4 regions of the Nitratireductor sp. PBL-C9 genome follow, and region 2 is predicted to be linked to each of the others. Evidence: riboswitches for the same ligand, from Rfam matches in the RefSeq annotation. Region 2 holds a riboswitch; each other region holds the start of a gene.
What was found. Region 2 has a riboswitch for thiamine pyrophosphate ahead of thiB (thiamine ABC transporter substrate binding subunit). Riboswitches for the same ligand answer to the same signal wherever they lie in the genome.

Region 1 (3,294 bases), on a different contig from region 2:
GATGTTCTCCTCGGTCCTGCTGTTCGGCGCGGGCAAGCTGACGGTGCGCTTCTTCTCGCACATCGCGTCGATCCCGCAGGTGCTTCTGACGCCTGTGGTCCTGATGCTGTGCGTCTATGGCATCTATTCGATTTCCAGCAACATGTTCGACGTCACCGTCCTGCTCATCATGGGCGTTGTCGGCTTCATCATGCTGCTTTTGAACATCCCCCCGGCGCCGTTCCTGATCGCCTTCATTCTGGGGCCGATGTTCGAGGACAATCTGCGCCGCGCGCTGGCCATTTCGCGCGGTGACCCGTCCGTCTTCTTCCAGTCCGCCATTTCCTGGATTTTCGCAGGTCTGATCGTGTTCTTCGTCGGCCTGACGATCCGCCGGGAGTGGCAAAAATACCGAGAGAACCGTGCTGCACAGAATGCCTGAGGCCGAAAAGTCCACCATGTCACTGCTTGAGAATGCCAAGAGCCACCTGAAGGATCTGGTCGCCTTCGATACGACGAGCCGCTACTCGAACCGGCCGCTCATCGACCACATGGCGGCGTTCCTGCGGGAATACGGCATCGAGCCGGTCATACTGCTGGACGAGACGGGCGAGAAGGCAAACCTGATCGCCCGCATCGGCCCTGCAGACGTTCCCGGCGTCGTGCTGTCCGGCCACACCGATGTGGTGCCGGCGCTGGAAAAGGGCTGGACTTCCGGTCCGTTCGACCTGACCGAGCGCGACGGAAAGCTCTATGGCCGCGGAAGCTGCGACATGAAGGGCTTCGCCGCCTGTGTCATGGCGATGGTGCCGCAGCTGGCAGCCGCGAAGCTGGAAAGGCCCGTCTGGCTCTGCTTCTCCCATGACGAGGAAGTGGGCTGCCTCGGTGCGCCGGCCATCGCCGAATGGCTGGCCGCGCTCGACGTTCCGCCCATGCTGGCGATCATCGGCGAGCCGACCGACATGACGCTGGTGACCGGTCAGAAGGGCAAGATCGCCATGCGCTGCCATGTGCATGGCACGTCCGGCCACTCCTCCTTCGCGCCTGATCACGTCAACGCCATCGACTATGCGGCGCGCATCGTTTCGATGATCGCCGAACGCGGCGAGCAGATCGGCGAGGAAGGCCCCTTCGACCGCGATTTCACGGTGCCGCATTCGACCATGCTGGCGACCATGATTTCCGGCGGCGTCGCCACCAATGTGACGCCGGATCTGTGCAGCTTCAACTTCGAGATTCGCAGCCTGCCGACCCATGATGCGCGGGCCGAACTGGAATCTCTGAAAAAGCGCGCAAACGAAGAAATTTTGCCGAAAATGCAGGCGAAATGCGCCGAAACCGGCATCGAATGGGAAGAAATTTTCGCCTATCCGGCGATGGGCGACAGCACGTCGACCGACGGCTTCGCCTTCTTCCGCGACATCATGCCGGAGTGGTCGGGCAAGGTGTCCTACGGTTCGGAAGGCGGTGTGTTCGAGACCATCGGCGGCATCCCTTCGGTGATTGTCGGCCCCGGCTCGATTCGCCAGGCGCACAAGCCCGACGAATTCGTTGCAATCGAACAGCTGGACCTTTGCCTCGATTTTCTCGGCAAGGTCGCCTGGAAGGTCACCGAACCGGCCTGACCTAAGCATTCCGGCCCGGCCGCTCATCGCGGCCGGGCCTCCCCTGACGCGGAGTTCTGCACAACCGCGTCAGCCTGCTTGACAAGCAGCACCGCCTTCGCCCACCCTAAAGCCTCACCTGGGGGGTCCCGCCAAGGGGCTGAGATTCTGCTGGCATGGTTTTCCATGCAGCGCAGTGACCCGATGAACCTGATCCAGTTCATACTGGCGTAGGGATGGTGCACGCTTGGCGGGTCACAGGCTTATCGCGGCCGAAAACCGTTTCCGTACAGGAACGTCACAGCTCTTCCTCCTCTCGGCACGAACTGGGTCTCCATTGCTGAACGAGCAGAGGAGGCTCTGAACCCATGGACGCATTTGCCCCGACCGTAACCACCGGCCCGTTGCCGGCGTCGCGCAAGGTCTACAAACCCGGAACGCTTCACCCCGAGATTCGCGTGCCCATGCGCGAAATCGCGGTGCACCCGAGCGCCGGCGAACCGCCGGTGACCGTCTACGATTCCTCCGGCCCATACTCTGATCCCGACATGCTGATCGAGATCGACAGGGGCCTGCCGCGCATCCGCGAAGCCTGGGTAAAGGCGCGCGGCGACGTGGAAGCCTATGAGGGACGCCACGTCAAACCGGAAGACAATGGTTTTGCCACCGGCGACCGGCTGACGCCGGAATTTCCCATTCGCCATCAGCCGCTGAAAGCGAAGGACGGCACGGCCGTCACGCAGCTCGCCTATGCGCGCGCCGGCATCATCACGCCGGAGATGGAATTCATCGCCATCCGCGAAAACCTCGGACGCGCGCAGGCCAAGGCCGCGCTTGCCCGCGACGGCGAGAGTTTTGGTGCATCGATCCCCGATTTCGTGACGCCGGAATTCGTGCGTGACGAGGTGGCGCGCGGCCGGGCCGTGATCCCCTGCAACATCAACCACCCGGAAGCCGAGCCGATGATCATCGGCCGCAACTTCCTTGTGAAGATCAACGCCAATATCGGCAATTCCGCCGTCACCTCCTCCATGGCAGAGGAAGTGGAAAAGATGGTGTGGGCGACGCGCTGGGGCGGCGATACGGTGATGGACCTGTCGACCGGCCGCAACATTCACAACATCCGCGAATGGATCATCCGCAATTCGCCCGTGCCGATCGGCACCGTGCCGATCTATCAGGCGCTGGAAAAGGTGAACGGCATTGCCGAAGACCTGAACTGGGAGGTGTTCCGCGACACGCTGATCGAACAGGCTGAACAGGGCGTCGACTATTTCACCATCCATGCGGGTGTGCGCCTGCACTACATTCCGCTGACGGTCGACCGTGTCACGGGCATCGTTTCGCGCGGCGGCTCGATCATGGCCAAGTGGTGCCTGCACCATCACAAGGAGAGCTTTCTCTACCAGAACTTTGCGGAAATCTGCGACATCTGCCGCGCCTATGACGTGTCGTTCTCGCTGGGCGACGGCCTGCGGCCCGGCTCCATCGCCGACGCCAATGACGCAGCCCAGTTTGCCGAGCTGGAAACGCTGGGCGAACTGACGAAGATCGCCTGGGAGAAGGACTGCCAGGTCATCATCGAAGGCCCCGGTCATGTGCCCATGCACAAGATCAAGGAAAACATGGACAAGCAGCTCGAGGTCTGTGGCGAGGCCCCGTTCTATACGCTTGGGCCGCTCACCACGGACATTGCGCCGGGCTATGACCA
Region 2 (3,294 bases):
GCTGCGGTGCTTTTCGCGCAGCGCATGCAGCTCGCCCAGACGGCGCACATTGCGCTTGCGGCGCGCGGTGACGCCATAGCGCAGCCAGTGCTCCTCGCGCTCGATCTTGCGGGCAAGCTTGTGCTGGTCGCGCTCTTCCTCTTCGAGCACCTGATCGCGCCAGTCCTCGAAATGGGCAAAGCCCTTGTCGAGCCTGCGCGTCACGCCACGGTCGAGCCAGACGGTTGCGCGGCTCACGCGTTCGAGAAAACGACGGTCATGCGAGATGGTGACAAGGGCTGAAGACGTGCGCTGCAGCTCTTCTTCCAGCCATTCGATGGTGGCGAGGTCGAGATGGTTGGTCGGCTCGTCCAGCAACAGCAGATCAGGCTCGGGCGCAAGCACCCGGGCGAGCGCGGCACGGCGCGCCTCGCCGCCCGACAGCGTTGCCGGGTCTTCATCGCCGGACAGGCCCAGCCGGTCGATGACCAGCGCCACGCGGTTGATGTCGTCCGCCGGGCCGAGACCGGCCTCCACATAGGCGCGCACGGTCGAAAAACCCTGCCAGTCGGGCGACTGGGGCAGATAGCGCACGGTCGCCGTCGGCTGGCGGAACACCTCGCCATCCTGCGGCTCCACGAGGCCGGCGGCGATCTTCAGAAGTGTCGACTTGCCGGAGCCGTTGCGCCCGACCAGCGCCAGCCGCTCGCCGGGGCCGACCATCAGCGATGCGCCATCGAGCAGCGGCGTGCCGCCGAAGGTCAGGCGAATGCCATCAAGCTTTAAGAGAGGCGGCGCCATGGATCAGTGTTCTCCGTCGTTGGAAAGATGGGCGACCAGAAGCGCCCTGCCCTCTTTGAGGGTAACCGCGAGTTCGCCATCGACCACATTGGAAAGGGTCAGCGACGAGCCGAAAGGAACCTCGACCGCATCGAGCGGCCATTTGGCCCCTTCCACGGTGAGGCCGGAAAGGGCCGAAAAGCCGAGGATCGAAAACAGCGTTTTCTGCGGATAGTCGAAGCGATGGCGTTTGCCGGGCAGCAGCGGCACGCCTTCCTGCACGCCGCTTGTCAGCCGCGTCTTAATGCCCTGTTCTGAAAGCTGAAGCGCCTGCGCGAGATGCAGGAACATGTGGTCGGGCCGCGCGCCGCCGAAAGCACCCACGAGAACGAGGCTCGTCGCGCCCGCTTCCAGCGCTGCGGCGATGGCGAGTTCCCCGTCCGTCTTGTCCTTGTCGGCGGAAAAGGCGCGGCGCGGCACCCGGGCATAGGCCTCGGCCATGCCGTCCGGCTCGGAATCGAAATCGCCGACCCACAGCTCCGGCATAACGCCCAGAAGCGCTGCGTGGCGCATGCCTGAATCAGCCGCGATGATGCGGCTGTCGGCGATTTCGGCATCGAGTGCCGGCGTGCGTGTGAGATCTCCGCCCAGGAGAAGGGTAAACAGGCTCATGGTCGAGGCCCATATCATGCCGGCGGGCAAGCGCCAACGGCGTTCGCGCCATTCCGCCTCTTGCGCCGGCCCCTGCCGCGCCCTATTTTCCCGGTCGCTCTAACGGGGTGCCGGCGGATTGCCGGCTGAGAGGCCCAGTGGTTGAAACGGATGCAGCTTTTCCCTGAACAAAGGAAAGCCGCATCAGTGGAACCCGGCCAACCCGCTGAACCTGATCCGGTTTGCACCGGCGGAGGGATTAGACGCTTTTCGCACAGCGCCTCATTCCCCAACCAAACGAGAGGAGGCGCAGATGCGCGCGACCACCCTGCTTTCCACCATAGCGCTTGGCACGCTGGCCATGGCCGGCCATGCGGCGGCCGAAGACAAGCTCACCGTCTACACCTATGAGAGCTTCACCTCCGACTGGGGCCCCGGCCCGGCGGTGGAGAAGGCGTTCGAAGCGGAATGCGGCTGCGACGTGGATTTCGTTTCCGTGGCCGATGGCGTGGCGCTTCTGAACCGCGTGAAGCTCGAAGGCAAATCGACCAAGGCCGACATCGTGCTCGGTCTCGACAACAACCTCGTGCACGAGGCCCGCGAGACCGGCCTGTTTGCGCCGCATGGCGTCGACATGGGCAGGGTGAACGTGCCGGGCGGCTTCGAGGACGACACGTTCGTTCCGTTCGACTACGGCTATTTCGCCTTTGTCTATGACACCGAGGCCATCGAGACCCCGCCGGCAAGCCTGAAGGAGCTGGTGGAGAGCGACAGCAATCTGAAGATCGCCATTCAGGACCCGCGCACCTCCACGCCGGGCCTCGGACTGCTGCTCTGGATGAAGGCCGTCTATGGCGACGACACAGCGGACGCCTGGGGCAAACTGCAGGACAAGGTGCTGACGGTGACGCCGGGCTGGAGCGAGGCCTATGGCCTGTTCACCAGCGGCGAAGCGCCGATGGTGCTGTCCTACACCACCTCGCCCGCCTATCACCAGATTGCCGAAGATTCCGAGCGCTACAAGGCGGCGGGCTTTGAAGAAGGGCATTATCTTCAGGTGGAAGTGGCCGCACAGACCGTGAAGGGCGCGGAAAACCCGCTGGCGCAGAAATTCCTCGCCTTCATGACCGGTCCCGGCTTTCAGGACGCGATTCCCGAAACCAACTGGATGTTCCCGGCCGGCGAGACATCGGAGCCGCTCAACCCGGTGTTCGACACTCTGGTGAAGCCGGGCGAGACGCTCGAATTCTCATCGAAAGAGGTGGCGGAAAACCGCAAGGCCTGGGTCGATGAGTGGCTTTCGGTGATGAGCCGCTGACCGTTTCGCGCGCGCCCGACATGGAAAGACGCCCCCTGATGGACAGGCGTATCGCAGCGGGACGGCTTGCGCTGGCCGCTGTCGGCCTGCTGATCGGCGGGGCCTTTGCGGGCCTTGCCGTGGAGGCCCTGCAACAGGGTACGGGCGCGTTTGCAGCTTTCGACGCCTATCTGCTGCGGATCGCCCGCTTCACGCTCTGGCAGGCGCTGTTATCGACGCTTTTATCAGTCGTGCCGGCGATCCTTCTGGCGCGCGCGCTGGCGCGCCATCCCGCATTTGTGGGGCGCGCCTTCATTCTGCGCCTGTTTGCCGTGCCGCTTGCGCTCCCCGCCATTGTGGCGGCGCTCGGCATTCTGGCGCTTCTGGGAAGAGCGGGGATTTTCGCGCCTTTCCTGTCCGTGCTCTTCAATGAGCACTGGCCCGGCATTTACGGGCTTTCGGGCATTCTGGTCGCCCATGTCTTCTTCAATCTGCCGCTGGCCACGCGCCTGTTCCTGAACGCGCTGGAAAGCGTGCCCGCCGACCAGTGGCGTCTTGCGGCCCAGCTCGGCATGGGCGCGCGCGCC
Region 3 (3,294 bases), on a different contig from region 2:
TGTTCGAGGACAATCTGCGCCGCGCGCTGGCCATTTCGCGCGGTGACCCGTCCGTCTTCTTCCAGTCCGCCATTTCCTGGATTTTCGCAGGTCTGATCGTGTTCTTCGTCGGCCTGACGATCCGCCGGGAGTGGCAAAAATACCGAGAGAACCGTGCTGCACAGAATGCCTGAGGCCGAAAAGTCCACCATGTCACTGCTTGAGAATGCCAAGAGCCACCTGAAGGATCTGGTCGCCTTCGATACGACGAGCCGCTACTCGAACCGGCCGCTCATCGACCACATGGCGGCGTTCCTGCGGGAATACGGCATCGAGCCGGTCATACTGCTGGACGAGACGGGCGAGAAGGCAAACCTGATCGCCCGCATCGGCCCTGCAGACGTTCCCGGCGTCGTGCTGTCCGGCCACACCGATGTGGTGCCGGCGCTGGAAAAGGGCTGGACTTCCGGTCCGTTCGACCTGACCGAGCGCGACGGAAAGCTCTATGGCCGCGGAAGCTGCGACATGAAGGGCTTCGCCGCCTGTGTCATGGCGATGGTGCCGCAGCTGGCAGCCGCGAAGCTGGAAAGGCCCGTCTGGCTCTGCTTCTCCCATGACGAGGAAGTGGGCTGCCTCGGTGCGCCGGCCATCGCCGAATGGCTGGCCGCGCTCGACGTTCCGCCCATGCTGGCGATCATCGGCGAGCCGACCGACATGACGCTGGTGACCGGTCAGAAGGGCAAGATCGCCATGCGCTGCCATGTGCATGGCACGTCCGGCCACTCCTCCTTCGCGCCTGATCACGTCAACGCCATCGACTATGCGGCGCGCATCGTTTCGATGATCGCCGAACGCGGCGAGCAGATCGGCGAGGAAGGCCCCTTCGACCGCGATTTCACGGTGCCGCATTCGACCATGCTGGCGACCATGATTTCCGGCGGCGTCGCCACCAATGTGACGCCGGATCTGTGCAGCTTCAACTTCGAGATTCGCAGCCTGCCGACCCATGATGCGCGGGCCGAACTGGAATCTCTGAAAAAGCGCGCAAACGAAGAAATTTTGCCGAAAATGCAGGCGAAATGCGCCGAAACCGGCATCGAATGGGAAGAAATTTTCGCCTATCCGGCGATGGGCGACAGCACGTCGACCGACGGCTTCGCCTTCTTCCGCGACATCATGCCGGAGTGGTCGGGCAAGGTGTCCTACGGTTCGGAAGGCGGTGTGTTCGAGACCATCGGCGGCATCCCTTCGGTGATTGTCGGCCCCGGCTCGATTCGCCAGGCGCACAAGCCCGACGAATTCGTTGCAATCGAACAGCTGGACCTTTGCCTCGATTTTCTCGGCAAGGTCGCCTGGAAGGTCACCGAACCGGCCTGACCGAAGCATTCCGGCCCGGCCGCTCATCGCGGCCGGGCCTCCCCTGACGCGGAGTTCTGCACAACCGCGTCAGCCTGCTTGACAAGCAGCACCGCCTTCGCCCACCCTAAAGCCTCACCTGGGGGGTCCCGCCAAGGGGCTGAGATTCTGCTGGCATGGTTTTCCATGCAGCGCAGTGACCCGATGAACCTGATCCAGTTCATACTGGCGTAGGGATGGTGCACGCTTGGCGGGTCACAGGCTTATCGCGGCCGAAAACCGTTTCCGTACAGGAACGTCACAGCTCTTCCTCCTCTCGGCACGAACTGGGTCTCCATTGCTGAACGAGCAGAGGAGGCTCTGAACCCATGGACGCATTTGCCCCGACCGTAACCACCGGCCCGTTGCCGGCGTCGCGCAAGGTCTACAAACCCGGAACGCTTCACCCCGAGATTCGCGTGCCCATGCGCGAAATCGCGGTGCACCCGAGCGCCGGCGAACCGCCGGTGACCGTCTACGATTCCTCCGGCCCATACTCTGATCCCGACATGCTGATCGAGATCGACAGGGGCCTGCCGCGCATCCGCGAAGCCTGGGTAAAGGCGCGCGGCGACGTGGAAGCCTATGAGGGACGCCACGTCAAACCGGAAGACAATGGTTTTGCCACCGGCGACCGGCTGACGCCGGAATTTCCCATTCGCCATCAGCCGCTGAAAGCGAAGGACGGCACGGCCGTCACGCAGCTCGCCTATGCGCGCGCCGGCATCATCACGCCGGAGATGGAATTCATCGCCATCCGCGAAAACCTCGGACGCGCGCAGGCCAAGGCCGCGCTTGCCCGCGACGGCGAGAGTTTTGGTGCATCGATCCCCGATTTCGTGACGCCGGAATTCGTGCGTGACGAGGTGGCGCGCGGCCGGGCCGTGATCCCCTGCAACATCAACCACCCGGAAGCCGAGCCGATGATCATCGGCCGCAACTTCCTTGTGAAGATCAACGCCAATATCGGCAATTCCGCCGTCACCTCCTCCATGGCAGAGGAAGTGGAAAAGATGGTGTGGGCGACGCGCTGGGGCGGCGATACGGTGATGGACCTGTCGACCGGCCGCAACATTCACAACATCCGCGAATGGATCATCCGCAATTCGCCCGTGCCGATCGGCACCGTGCCGATCTATCAGGCGCTGGAAAAGGTGAACGGCATTGCCGAAGACCTGAACTGGGAGGTGTTCCGCGACACGCTGATCGAACAGGCTGAACAGGGCGTCGACTATTTCACCATCCATGCGGGTGTGCGCCTGCACTACATTCCGCTGACGGTCGACCGTGTCACGGGCATCGTTTCGCGCGGCGGCTCGATCATGGCCAAGTGGTGCCTGCACCATCACAAGGAGAGCTTTCTCTACCAGAACTTTGCGGAAATCTGCGACATCTGCCGCGCCTATGACGTGTCGTTCTCGCTGGGCGACGGCCTGCGGCCCGGCTCCATCGCCGACGCCAATGACGCAGCCCAGTTTGCCGAGCTGGAAACGCTGGGCGAACTGACGAAGATCGCCTGGGAGAAGGACTGCCAGGTCATCATCGAAGGCCCCGGTCATGTGCCCATGCACAAGATCAAGGAAAACATGGACAAGCAGCTCGAGGTCTGTGGCGAGGCCCCGTTCTATACGCTTGGGCCGCTCACCACGGACATTGCGCCGGGCTATGACCACATCACGAGCGGCATCGGCGCGGCGATGATCGGCTGGTATGGCACGGCCATGCTCTGCTACGTCACGCCGAAAGAGCATCTGGGCCTGCCTGACCGCGATGACGTGAAGACAGGCGTCATCACCTACAAGATCGCGGCGCATGCGGCGGACCTCGCCAAGGGGCATCCGGCGGCGAAGATCCGCGATGATGCGCTTTCGCGGGCGCGCTTCGAGTTCCGCTGGGAGGATCAGTTCAACCTCTCGCTGG
Region 4 (3,294 bases), on a different contig from region 2:
CCAGCGCTGCATCTGCGCGCGGGTGAGCGCGTCGAGTGCGCCGAAGGGTTCATCGAGAAGCTGGATCGGGCGGGCCTGAATGACCGTGCGCAGAAGGGCTGCGCGCTGACGCATGCCGCCCGAGAGTTCCGCCGGATAGCGCTGCTCAAAGCCTTCCAGCCCGAATTCGGCGAATAGCGGCAGCGCGCGGGCGCGCGCCTCGGCGCGGGGCACACCCTGCACTTCCAGCCCCAGAATGACGTTGTCGATGATGCGTCGCCAGGGCATCAGCGCGTCGCGCTGCGGCATGAAGGCGAAGGTCTGGCCATCGCGCTTCAGCGGCGCGCCATCGCGCAGGATCTCGCCGCGATCCGGCGCAAGCGCGCCGGTGAGCAGGCGAAACAGGGTGGACTTGCCTGCTCCCGAAGGGCCGAGAATGGAGACGAACTCCCCCTGCCCCACATGCAGCGACACATCGTCGAGCACGGCGGTTTCGCCAAGCGTCACGCCCACATTGCGCATTTCGAGGGCGCTCATCGTGTTTGCCCCGCTTCACGCCAGCGCAGCAGCGCGCGTTGCAGAAGCGCCGAGACGCCGAAGAGCACCAGCGTCAGCGTGGAGCTGACCACGACCGCTGCCAGCATGAGATCCGGGCGAAAGCTGTTCTTGGCGTTGAGAATGACAATGCCGAGCCCGGCGCGCGCGCCGACATATTCGGAGAAGATCGCGGCGACCACGGCATAGGTGATCGAAATCCGCAGGCCGGCGAAGAAATAGGGCATGGCCGAGGGAAAGCGCGCCGCCCGGAACACTTTCCACCGCGACGCGCCCATGGAGCGCATCAGCGTTTCGATTTCGGGATCGGTGGATTCGTAGCCATCGACCAGCGCCACCAGCATGGGAAAGAAGGTGACGAGCGCCACGAGCAGGATTTTCGGTGTGAGACCGAAACCGAACCACAGGACGGCCAGCGGCGCGATGGCCACCAGCGGCAGGGTCTGGCTGACGACAAAGATCGGGAACAGCGCCCGCCGCAGCTTCGGCAGGAAATCGAGCGCCACCGAGAGGGCAAAGGCGATGCTGACGGAGAAGGCAAAGCCGGTCAGCGTCGCGCTCAGCGTCGGTAGCGTGTTCTCCCACAGGAGGGCGCGGTTGACGCCCATCTGTTCGATGACGCGCGAAGGCGCAGGCAGAACCAGCGGCGAAATGCCCGACAGCCGCACATAGATTTCCCAAAGGAGGATTGCACCGGCAACGCTTGCCAGGGCAGGCAAGCCGCGCACCAGCCGTCCGCCCGCAGGACGGGGCCGACCCTGAGACATGGGGTCAGGCCGTGGAGGGGCTGTTGGCGGAAACGGTGAGATCGACCGTCACATGGCCTTCGGGCGGACCGAACCGGCAGAAGGCCTGTTCGAGCGTTGCGAAAACCGGGCCTGCATCGCCGGTGAGACGGCTGCAGAAATTCTTGGAGCGGTCAAAGACGCCGCTCGACTTCAGGAAGTCGATGCAGCCCATGATCTCCGCCATGTGATCGCCGGCGCCCATCACGTAAAGCGAGAACTGCGCGCGGGCGATTTCCGACGTGGTCTTGGCATTGGCCACCGCTTCAAGCGCTGCCTTCTGCCGTTCGGCGAGTGGCTCTGACGGATTGGCGAGTGCAGAGGTGCTGCAGATCGGATCGTCGGGCTCGCCGGGGCAGCCGCGCGAGAGCGTGGCGCGCAGCACCACGTGATGGCGGGTGGATGCGGCGGCGACATAGAAATCGCGCAGCGCCGGAAACAGCACTTCGGGCGGGCCGACGACGAGCGTGGAGATATCGTCGGTCTCGATCCGCAACCGGTCCCGGTAAGGATCGAACGCGGAGAGCGACGACATGATGACGTCGACGAAATTGTCGGTCATCGGATAAAGGGAAAGCTGCGCACCTGCGAACATGATTGTCCTCCTTGCTCCGCTGGCATTACCCAGATCAGCTTCTAGGGCCCGAGGATTTGCACCCTCATCTCAGCCGCGGCGATACGCGGCACCCCTGTGGATGCGCGGAACGAACCAAATCCCGAGACGGAAAGCAAGTTGATTGTGCAGGAACTGTTTCGTCGGAGAACAAATGTACAGCTTTCCCACAGGCGTGGTGCGCCGGCGGCCCGAACGCCCCCGTCAGGCGGGGCAGGTAACCGTCACATCGGCCAGACGGAGCGCTTCGGACAGGTCTTCCGGCGGCATGCTGTCGACGATCAGCGAATCGACTTCGGCAAAGGAGCAGACGCGCACCAGCCCCTTCCGGCCGAACTTGGAAGCATCGGTCACGACAACCCGGCGGCGACCACGCGCCAGAACCGCGTTGCCGAACTGCGCCTCCTCCAGATCGTAATCCATGATGCCGGTCATCGCGTTCACCGCGCCGGCGGAAATGATGGCGTGATCGACGCTGAAACGGCTGACGAACTCGATGGCGGAAAAGCCGAGCGCGGAGCCACTGTCGCTGCGCAGCTCCCCGCCGGCCATGTAGACCTTGTTGCCATTGACGGTCGCCAGCGTGCGGGCGATGTCGGATGAGTTGGTAACGACGGTCAACTGCCGGTGGTCCAGCAGCGCGCGCGCCAGAAGGCTGGTAGTGGTGCCCGTGTCGAGCATCACCGACTCGCCATCGCGGATCGTCGAGGCGGCCAGTGCGGCAATGGTCTCCTTGGCCTGCCGGTTCTCCCGCATGCGCCGCTCGAACGGCGCTTCGCTGACCACGGACGGCAAGGCGATGGCGCCATGCATGCGCACGATGGCGCCACGCCCGGCAAGCGCCTTCACATCGCGGCGGACGGTTTCCACCGACACCTCCAGATGCTGCGCCAGATCATTGACGCCCATTGTGCCCTGCTCTGTCAGAAGATCCAGAATCCGACCATGGCGGGGGGAATAGTTCATCTGCGTTGCCCTTACCGGTTGTGCCCGTTTATGCCCTATCATGACTGATTTGAAATTCAAGAAGATGCAAATCGGTCAAACTTCAACATTTTTCTGTTGACTTCACACAGATGCCCATCAATTCTTCCTCAAAATCGACAGCCAAAGGCTGCGGGAGGAGACATGACGGCAGCACGGGAAATCACCGCCCCGGGCTCTGATCGGATTGCGGCACTGCCCCTATGGCAGGGGGCAATCACGATAGAGCCGCTTGTCGGCGGCATCAGCAATGAAAGCTGGCTCGTTACCGACGATGCCGGCGGCCATGTGGTCCGTTTCGGCAAGGACTATCCCTTTCATCACGTTATCCGCGACCGCGAATTGATGACCGCGCGCGCCGCCGAGTTAGCGTCTCTT

Region 1: another riboswitch for thiamine pyrophosphate. It lies ahead of thiC (phosphomethylpyrimidine synthase ThiC); the one in region 2 lies ahead of thiB (thiamine ABC transporter substrate binding subunit).
Region 3: another riboswitch for thiamine pyrophosphate. It lies ahead of thiC (phosphomethylpyrimidine synthase ThiC); the one in region 2 lies ahead of thiB (thiamine ABC transporter substrate binding subunit).
Region 4: another riboswitch for thiamine pyrophosphate. It lies ahead of ACRTG1_RS01045 (YkoF family thiamine/hydroxymethylpyrimidine-binding protein); the one in region 2 lies ahead of thiB (thiamine ABC transporter substrate binding subunit).

The regions. Positions count from the first base shown of each region.
Region 1 covers NZ_JBPAXW010000001.1:767,221-770,514, forward strand. The annotation lists gene ACRTG1_RS03590 (tripartite tricarboxylate transporter permease) at 1-421, shown strand, start outside; gene argE (acetylornithine deacetylase) at 414-1,604, shown strand; TPP riboswitch at 1,714-1,838, shown strand; gene thiC (phosphomethylpyrimidine synthase ThiC) at 1,952-3,294, shown strand, end outside.
Region 2 covers NZ_JBPAXW010000009.1:80,534-83,827, reverse strand. The annotation lists gene ACRTG1_RS18510 (ABC-F family ATP-binding cassette domain-containing protein) at 1-780, opposite strand, end outside; gene ACRTG1_RS18505 (thiamine diphosphokinase) at 784-1,431, opposite strand; TPP riboswitch at 1,525-1,686, shown strand; gene thiB (thiamine ABC transporter substrate binding subunit) at 1,724-2,728, shown strand; gene thiP (thiamine/thiamine pyrophosphate ABC transporter permease) at 2,767-3,294, shown strand, end outside.
Region 3 covers NZ_JBPAXW010000001.1:53,018-56,311, forward strand. The annotation lists gene ACRTG1_RS00265 (tripartite tricarboxylate transporter permease) at 1-173, shown strand, start outside; gene argE (acetylornithine deacetylase) at 166-1,356, shown strand; TPP riboswitch at 1,466-1,590, shown strand; gene thiC (phosphomethylpyrimidine synthase ThiC) at 1,704-3,294, shown strand, end outside.
Region 4 covers NZ_JBPAXW010000001.1:212,228-215,521, forward strand. The annotation lists gene ACRTG1_RS01035 (ABC transporter ATP-binding protein) at 1-516, opposite strand, end outside; gene ACRTG1_RS01040 (ABC transporter permease) at 513-1,301, opposite strand; gene ACRTG1_RS01045 (YkoF family thiamine/hydroxymethylpyrimidine-binding protein) at 1,306-1,914, opposite strand; TPP riboswitch at 1,908-2,020, opposite strand; gene ACRTG1_RS01050 (DeoR/GlpR family DNA-binding transcription regulator) at 2,137-2,898, opposite strand; gene ACRTG1_RS01055 (phosphotransferase) at 3,061-3,294, shown strand, end outside.